Regions from separate parts of the Nonomuraea fastidiosa genome, predicted to be linked through region 1. Evidence: riboswitches for the same ligand, from Rfam matches in the RefSeq annotation. Region 1 holds a riboswitch; the other holds the start of a gene.
The links. A riboswitch is a leader RNA that binds a small molecule or an ion and turns the genes downstream of it on or off. The one in region 1 is predicted to bind cobalamin.

Region 1 (4,402 bases):
AGGGCGGCCACCGGCCGCGCCAAGGCCGAGCCGAGACCCGAGCACGTGCACATGATCGCCGAGTTCGGCCTGGCGCTGCTGCCGCGCGCGCTGCGCGGGCCGCGCCGCGACGTCTCGGCCACCATCGTGCTCACCGGCCCCGGCGGCGGCACCTGGACCATCCCGCTCTCGCCCGCCTCCGACCACGTGGCCGTGCTCATCTCGGCGGACGCCGCCGACTTCTGCCGCCTGCTGGGCAACCGGTGGCCACCCGGCGCCTTCCCGTACGCCGCCGAGGGCGACCCCGTGCTCGCCCGTGACCTGATCGCCGCCGCCGCGACGCTGGGGTGCGACTGATGAGCGACATGGATGTGCGTGCACGATTGGCCGCCGGCGACCTCGACGCGCTGGCCGACGCCTACGACCGGCACGGCCCGTACGTCTACGGCGTCGCCGTCAAGGTCACCGGCAGCCAGGCGCAGGCGGAGGAGATCACGCAGCGCGTGTTCGTGGCGTTGTGGGAGGAGCCGCTGTCGTACGACCCGGCCCTCGGCTCGCTGCGCGGCTGGCTGGCCGGCCGGGCGTTGCACGAGTCCGCCCTGCGGGCCCGCGTCGGCTGAGCTCCCCCGGCCGAGCCGCGCGCTGCCCGGACGGCCCTACGCGTCCGGGCCGGCTGAGCCTTTTCGTCCGAGTCGGTGCGGCGCGACCACCGGCCCGGGATCGGTCAGGTGACGGGGGCGTTCCAGGCCAGCAGCACCGGCTCATCGTGCTCGTACCCGAGGCGCGAGTACGTACCGGTGTCGAGCCTGAGCAACCGGCCGTCCTCGGGAGCCAAACCCAGCCAGCGGGCGGCCAGCACCCGCAGGAAGTGCCCGTGCGCCACCAACGCCACCCGGCCCTGCACAGCACGGGCCCGCGCGATCACCCGGTCGGCCCGGACCGCCACCTCCGAGGCGCTCTCGCCCGGATGCTCGGCATCGCCGGGGATCACGCCGTCACGCCACAAGTACCAACCGGGCCGCGTCTCACGGATCGTCGCCGTGGTGATGCCCTCATAGCCGCCGTAGTCCCACTCCCACAGGTCGGGATCCACCTCATACTCGGTCAAACCGGCCAGCTCCGCCGTTCGCCTCGCCCGCTGCGCGGGGGAGACGAGCACCAGGTCGAAAGGCTCCTTGATCAGCGGCGCCAAGGCTCTGGCCTGCTCCTCGCCGTGCTCCGTCAAGGGCAGGTCCGTACGGCCCGTGTGCCTGCCCGCCTTACTCCACTCGGTCTCTCCATGCCGAAGCAGCAGCATCTCGTTCATGGCTCCCATCATCCGGCACGCCCGATCGCGCCCCACCGCCAGGTGCCCGCCCGCCTCTTTCTCGCGGCGCGCCGGTCGGTGATCGGCACCGCCGCCCGCGGGTCGCTCGCGCGGAGCGGGAGGAGCCGGCACGCCCGCGTCCGCCGACCGCCCACGCAGCAGGGCGGCTGATGTGCGTTCGTGGAGGTGCGGGCGATCTTTGGCGATATGTCATCTAAGGTGAAAGATCAGATGACTTGCGAAGGAGGACGTGCATGGAACCGGTGGCGGTCGGACTGATCGGCGCGGGGCCCTGGGCGCGGATGGCGCACGCGCCCATGCTGGCCAAGAGCCCGCACACGAGGCTGGCCGGCGTCTGGGCCCGCCGTCCCGAGGCCGCCGCCGAGCTGGGCGCGCCGGTGTTCGCCCGCGTCGAGGAGCTGTTCGAGCACTGCGAGGCGGTCGCGTTCTGCGTGCCGCCCGCCGTCCAGGCCGAGTACGCCGTCCGCGCCGCCCGCGCCGGCAAGGCGCTGCTGCTGGAGAAGCCGCTCGGCGACTCCCTGGAGTCGGCTCGGCGCGTGGCGGACGCGGTGGCCGAGGCGGGCGTCGCCTCCCAGATGGTCTTCTCCATGCGCTACACCGCCGCCGCCCGCGGTTTCCTGGCCCGCTGCGCCGAGGTCGAGCCGTTCGGCGGTCACGCCGCCAACATCTCCGGCGCGCTGCTCGGCGACCACCCGTTCGCGACGCCCTGGCGGCTCGAACGCGGCGCCCTGCTCGACGTGGGACCGCACGTGATCGACCTGCTGGACGCCGCGCTCGGCCCCGTCACGGGTGTGCGCGCGCACGGCCACCCGCTGCGCTGGGTCGGCCTGCTGCTCGAACACGAGGGCGGCGCCGTCAGCGAGGCGTCGCTGAGCATGGCCGCGGGCGGCGAGACGCCGCCGTCCAGCATCGCCGTGTACGGCCGCAACGGCAGCGCCGCCCTGCCGCCGCATGACAAGGACGACGACTACCTGGCCACGGTCGCCGAGGAGTTCGCCGCGACCGTCCGCAAGGGCGGCGGCCACCCGCTCGACGCCGCGCACGGGCTGCGCATCCAGAAGATCATCGCCGAGGCGGAGGCCCAACTGACCCCTTGACTCCTCCGGCGGACGGGGAATTGATACCGTTTGCCCGACGCGCAGTGCGCAGCGAAGTCCGGTGAGATTCCGGCGCTGTCCCGCAACTGTCATAGCCAGGTCGCCTGCCTCTGCGCCGACGCACATCAACCCTCGTGGAAAAGGGTGATCCGTCACTACAAGCGGGTCTCTCGGTTCCAACAGTGTGAAAGGACTTCTCGTGAGGCCCGTACGCACGGTTCTCGCGGGCGCGCTGCTGGGAACGCTCGCTCTGGCCGGTTGCGGCCAGACCGGCACCACAGCCGGCCCTGCCGCCCCCTCGTCCGCCGCTTCCTCCACCGCTCCCGCCGCCGGCGGCTTCCCCGTCACCGTCGAGGCCGCCAACGGCAAGGTCACCATCCCCAAGCGGCCCGAGCGCATCGTCTCGCTCTCGGCCACCCACACCGAGACCCTGTACGCCATCGGCGCCGGCTCGCAGGTCGTCGCCGTGGACGACCGCTCCAACTACCCGCCGGAGGCCCCCACGACGGAGCTGTCCGGTTTCAAACCGAACGTCGAGGCCATCGTCGCCCAGAAGCCCGACCTCGTCGTGGTATCGGACGACATCGACGACATCGTCTCCGAGCTGGGCAAGGTCAACGTGCCCGTGCTCCACCAGCCCGCCGCCACGAACCTGGACGAGGCGTACGAGGAGATCTCCGAGCTGGGCGCGGCCACCGGGCACCAGGCCGAGGCCGACAAGGTCGTCGCGGACATGAAGAGCGCCATCGACGACGTGGTGTCCAAGGCGCCCAAGGACGCCGAGCTCACCTACTACCACGAGCTCGACCAGACGCCGTACGCCGTGACGTCCAAGACGTTCATCGGCCAGATCTACGGCATGTTCGGCCTGACCAACATCGCCGACAAGGCCCCCGACGCGGCCGGCGGATACCCCAAGCTGTCGGCCGAGTTCGTCGCCCAGGCCGACCCCGACCTGATCTTCCTCGCCGACGTCAAGTGCTGCCAGCAGAACAAGGAGGCGCTGGCCGCCCGGCCCGGCTGGAAGAACCTGTCCGCCGTCAAGAACGACCGGGTGATCGAGCTGGACGACGACATCGCGTCCCGCTGGGGGCCGCGCGTCGCCGACCTGGCCAAGAGCATCGGCGCGGCCGTGGCCGACGCGGCGCGGGCGAAGACCGACGGCGCGAGCTGACGTGGCGACTCAGGCCCGCCCCGCACGGGCCCGGCCGCTGTGGCTCGCCGGCGCCCTGGTCCTGCTGGCCGCCTGCATGATCGCCGGCATGCTCGACGGCGCCGCCGACATCTCGCCCTGGCAGGTGGTGCTCCAGGTCGCGGACTGGCTGCCGTTCACCCACGTCGACTCCGGCCTCGCGCCGGTCGAGCAGGGGCTGCTGTTCGAGCTGCGGCTGCCCAGGGTGCTGGTCGCGGCCGTGGTCGGCGGGCTGCTCGCCATCGCGGGAGCCGGGTACCAGGGCGTCTTCCGCAATCCGCTCGCCGACCCGTACCTGCTGGGCGCGGCGGCGGGGGCCGGGCTCGCGGCGACGGCGGCGATCGTGCTGCTGCCGTCCGCCAGCGTGCCCGTGGCCGCCTTCGCGGGCGCGGTGGGTGGCGTGTTCCTCGCGTACACGCTGGGCAACACGGCGGGGCGCAGCGGCGGCACGGCCACGCTCGTGCTGGCGGGCGTCGCGGTCACCTCGTTCCTCACCGCGATCCAGACCGTACTGCAGCAGCTCGAGGTGGAGAAGCTGCAGCGCATCTACGCGTGGATACTCGGCGACCTCGGCGGCGGGTGGGATCAGCTCCTGCTCGTGCTGCCGTACGCCGCCGTCTCCGCCGTGCTGCTCCTGCTGCACGGGCGCATGCTCGACGTGCTGTCCGTCGGCGACGAGGAGGCCGCCGGGCTCGGCGTGCGGGCCGGGCGGGTGCGGTTCGTCGTGCTGCTCGCCGCCTCCCTGGCCACCGCGGCGGCCGTCGCGGTCAGCGGGCTCATCGGGTTCGTCGGCATCGTCGTCCCGCA
Region 2 (4,402 bases), 5.4 Mb from region 1:
TCTACGTCGACTGCGACCCCGTGGTGCGGGCGCACGCCGCGGTCCTGCTCAGGCGCTCGCCGGGCAGGGCCCGTTTCGTTCAGGCGAACCTGCTCGATCCCGGCGACGTGCTGGACAAGGCGGGGGAGTTCCTCGACTTCGACCGTCCCGTCGGGGTGCTGCTGGTGTCGATCCTGCACTTCATCCCCGACTCCGACGATCCGCAGGGGGCTGTGGCGGCGCTGCGCGAGCGGCTGGCGCCGGGCAGCCACCTGGTGATCTCCCACGCCACGACGGGCCGCGCCGACGATGACGAGCCGTCGTACACCCGCCCCGGCAGCGGGACCGATCGCTCGCCCGCGCGGATCAGGGAGTTCTTCGGCGACTTCCCGCTGGAGCCGCCCGGCCTGGTGCAGGCCACGGACTGGCGGCCGGACCGGCCCAAGCTGGTGGGGGACTGGTCGCTGCCGTCGTCCCTCATGGCCGGAGTTGCCCGTAAAGCCTAATAAGCCCAAAAATCAAGAAAAATCGTGAACTATAGCGATTTTGAATAACGACCGTGACCCCGGTGTATAGCCTGCCGTAATGGGTTAATAACCTGGAGTAATGGGGGTTTCGGGGGAGAAGCACATGCGCCGCCGGCGCTTTCTGGCCTGCGGCCTCGGCATGGCCGCCGCCGTCGCCGGCTGCGGGACCGAGCGGGCCGGGGGAGCCGTGCCGGTCGCCGGGTTCACGCTCAAGCCGGACGGACGGCGCTGGGAACGGGTCGGCCAGGCGTTCGCCGGGGCGGCGCAGGCCGTGGGCTACCAGCCGGGCGGCGGCTTCGACCTGGCACTGAGCGGCCTGCCCGCGGCGGCCGCCGCCGAACTCAACAACAGCCAGAGCATTCTCGAGACCGCCACCCCGCTCGCCAGGCTCAGCGGCGAGGCCCTGGTCGTGGTCGTCCCCGACGGCTCGCCGCTGAAGGACTTCGGCGACTTCGGCGCGCGGATGCTGGCCGACCCCGGGCGCACCCGGCTGGCCGGCGGCTCGCCGGGCGAGCCCGACCACCTGCTGTTCGGTCTCATCGCGCGGGCGCTCGGCGCCGACACCCGGCAGGTCGACTACACCGGCTACCCCAGCGGTGGCGAGGTCATGGCCGCGCTGCTGTCCGGCAGGGCCGTGGCCGCCGCGGGTCCGCTGTCCACCTGGCGGGCCGGGATCGAGCGCAGGCGGATCAGGCCGCTTGCGGTCTCGTCGGCCGCCCGTCTGCCCGAGCTGGACGCGCCGACCCTGCTGGAGTGCGGCGTGCGGGTCGACTTCTCCGACTGGGTGGGCGCGTTCGGCCCGGAAGGCATGGCGGAGGAGGGCCGCGAGGCCGCCGTGCACATGTGCGACGAGGTGCTCGGCTCCTCCGCGTGGGAGGCCGCCTGCCGGGCCGCGGGCTGGCTGCCGATCCCGCTGGCCGGCGACGACTTCGCCCGCTGGCTGCACACCGAGCTGGCCCGCACCCGCGCCGTGCTGCGGGACCTCGGCATGGTCGACACGACCAAAGCCACAACATGCTGGGGTAGTTGCGGGAACGGCCACTAGATGTAGGATCTCGCTCGTCGCTGGTTCGCCTCATCGGAGGCGGAGCAAAAGGGAACCCGGTGAGATTCCGGGGCTGCCCCGCAGCGGTGAGCGGGAACGACCGCCGTCATCAGCACTGGAGAGATCCGGGAAGCGACGGCCAGTAGGTGCTCCACGGAGCTGGAGCGTGCCCGCGAGCCCGAAGACCTGCCAGCGATGCGCCGGGCCGTGCGCCCGTGCGCGCAGTGTTCATGGCCTCGAGGGCGGGCCGGGCACACGCGGGATCGGCGCGCCGCGCCGCGCTCCGCCGTGCTCTCGCCTGCCTTTCGAGGGGAGGCTCGCGAGGAGAGAGAGCACGTGACCCAGATCGTTGAGGTTGACCGCCGGCTGGCCATCGAGGAGGCCGCCGCCCGGGTGATCGCCGATCCGGCCAACTCCCGGGTCGCCGCCGGGCTGCTGGCCGAGGAGATCGCCGACGAGGCGGCCGGGCAGGGCGTGCGGACGTTCTCCGAATCCATCGCCGCCACGCACGCGGCCGGGCTGATCCAGGACCGCCTCGCCGAGTTCGTCGCCGCGCACGCGGCCGAGCTGGACGCGCTGGTCTCGGACGCGGCGGACGCCCGTTTCGAGTACTTCGGGCTCCGTACGGTCTACGACCGCTACCTGCTGCGCCACCCCGAGACGCGGGCGGTGCTCGAGCGGCCCCAGCACTTCTTCATGCGCGTGGCCTGCGGGCTCTCCGGCACCGTCGCGGAGGCGGCCGAGCTGTACGCGCTGATGTCCACGCTGTCCTACCTGCCCAGCTCGCCCACGCTGTTCAACTCCGGCGCGCGCCGCCCGCAGCTGTCGTCGTGCTTCCTGCTCGACTCGCCGCGCGACGAGCTGGAGGCCATCTACGAGCGGTACGGCCAGGTGGCCAGGCTGTCGAAGTACGCGGGCGGCATCGGCATCTCGTGGACCCGGGTGCGCTCGCGCGGCTCGCTGATCAGGGGCACCAACGGTCACTCCAACGGCATCGTGCCGTGGCTGCGCACGCTCGACGCCTCGGTGGCGGCGGTCAACCAGGGTGGCCGGCGCAAGGGCGCGGCCTGCGTCTATCTGGAGACCTGGCACGCCGACATCGAGGAGTTCCTGGAGCTGCGCGACAACACCGGCGAGGACGCCCGCCGCACCCACAACCTCAACCTCGCCAACTGGGTGCCCGACGAGTTCATGCGCCGGGTCGAGGCCGACGAGATGTGGTCGCTGTTCGACCCGAAGGAGGTGCCGGATCTCACCGACCTGTACGGGGAGGAGTTCGACGCGAGATATCGCGCTTACGAGGCCGCCGGGCGATATGTCCGGCAGATTCCCGCTCGCACCCTGTACGGCCGCATGATGCGCACCCTCGCCCAGACCGGCAACGGCTGGATGACGTTCAAGGACGCCGCCAACCGCACCTCCAACCAGACGGCCCGCCCGGAGAACGTCATCCACCTGTCCAACCTGTGCACCGAGATCCTGGAGGTCACCAGCGACGCCGAGACGGCGGTGTGCAACCTCGGCTCGGTCAACCTGGCCGCCCACCTGAACGGCGGTGACATGGACTGGCAGCGGCTGCGCCGCACCGTGCGCACCGCCGTACGCGTCCTCGACCGCACCATCGACCTCGGCTTCTACCCGACGCCGCAGGCCGAGGCGGCCAACAAGCGGTGGCGGCCGATCGGGCTCGGCGTGATGGGCCTCGCCGACGTGTTCTTCACGCTGCGGCTGCCGTTCGACTCGCCGCAGGCTCTCGAGCTGTCCACCAGGATCGCCGAGGAGATCGCGCTGGCCGCGTACGACACCTCGGCCGACCTCGCGGCCGAGCGCGGCCGGCACCCCTCGTACGACGAGACCAGGGCGGCCGGGGGAGTGCTGCACCCCGACCACTACGGCGCGGCCACCGGCCCGCGCTGGGACGCGCTGCGCGCGAAGATCGCCGAGACCGGCCTGCGCAACTCGCTGCTGGTCGCGATCGCCCCCACCGCCACCATCGCCTCGATCGCCGGCTGCTACGAGTGCATCGAGCCGCAGGTGTCCAACGTGTTCAAGCGCGAGACCCTGTCGGGCGAGTTCCTCCAGGTCAACCGCTACCTGGTGGCCGATCTGAAGGCGCGCGGGCTGTGGACCGACCAGGTGCGCGACGACATCAAGCGGGCCGACGGCTCGGTGCAGCAGGTGCCTGGCGTGCCCGGCGACCTCAAGCAGCTCTACCGCACGGCCTGGGAGCTGCCGCAGAAGGCGCTCATCGACCTGGCCGCCGCGCGGCAGCCGTACATCGACCAGTCGCAGTCGCTCAACCTGTTCATGGCGAGCCCGACCATCGGCAAGCTCTCGTCGATGTACGCCTACGCCTGGAAGAAGGGCCTGAAGACCACCTACTACCTGCGCTCGCGGCCCGCGACGCGCATCGCGCAGACCACGGTCGCCGCGCCCCCGGCGCAGGCGGTGGCCTGCTCTCTTGAGAACCCCGAGACCTGCGAAGCCTGCCAGTAAGGAGCCCCGACGATGCTGCTCGACCCCGGCATGGACCTCACCCTGCGGCCCATGCGCTACCCCGCCTTCTACGAGCGCTTCCGCGCCGCCATCCGCAACACCTGGACGGTCGAGGAGGTGGACCTGCACTCCGACCTCGCCGACCTGGCGAAGATGACGCCGCAGGAGCGGCACCTGATCAACCGGCTGGTCGCCTTCTTCGCCACCGGCGACTCGATCGTGGCCAACAACCTCGTGCTCAACCTCTACCAGCACGTCAACGCCCCCGAGGCGCGCCTGTACCTGAGCAGGCAGCTCTTCGAGGAGGCGGTGCACGTGCAGTTCTACCTGACGCTGCTCGACACGTACCTGCCGG

Region 2: linked by a shared signal. The riboswitch ahead of ACFMQL_RS01440 (ribonucleoside-diphosphate reductase subunit alpha) and the one ahead of ACFMQL_RS26500 (ABC transporter substrate-binding protein) in region 1 are both predicted to bind cobalamin.

What each region holds. Positions count from the first base shown of each region.
Region 1 is NZ_CP170570.1:5,742,203-5,746,604, forward strand. Features, by position in the region: gene ACFMQL_RS26480 (hypothetical protein) at 1-336, shown strand, start outside; gene ACFMQL_RS26485 (sigma factor) at 336-599, shown strand; gene ACFMQL_RS26490 (histidine phosphatase family protein) at 704-1,285, opposite strand; gene ACFMQL_RS26495 (Gfo/Idh/MocA family oxidoreductase) at 1,540-2,403, shown strand; adenosylcobalamin-variant (AdoCbl-variant) riboswitch at 2,445-2,565, shown strand; gene ACFMQL_RS26500 (ABC transporter substrate-binding protein) at 2,603-3,577, shown strand; gene ACFMQL_RS26505 (iron ABC transporter permease) at 3,579-4,402, shown strand, end outside.
Region 2 is NZ_CP170570.1:318,882-323,283, reverse strand. Features, by position in the region: gene ACFMQL_RS01450 (SAM-dependent methyltransferase) at 1-485, shown strand, start outside; gene ACFMQL_RS01445 (tripartite tricarboxylate transporter substrate-binding protein) at 586-1,551, shown strand; cobalamin riboswitch at 1,556-1,760, shown strand; gene ACFMQL_RS01440 (ribonucleoside-diphosphate reductase subunit alpha) at 1,888-4,047, shown strand; gene ACFMQL_RS01435 (ribonucleotide-diphosphate reductase subunit beta) at 4,060-4,402, shown strand, end outside.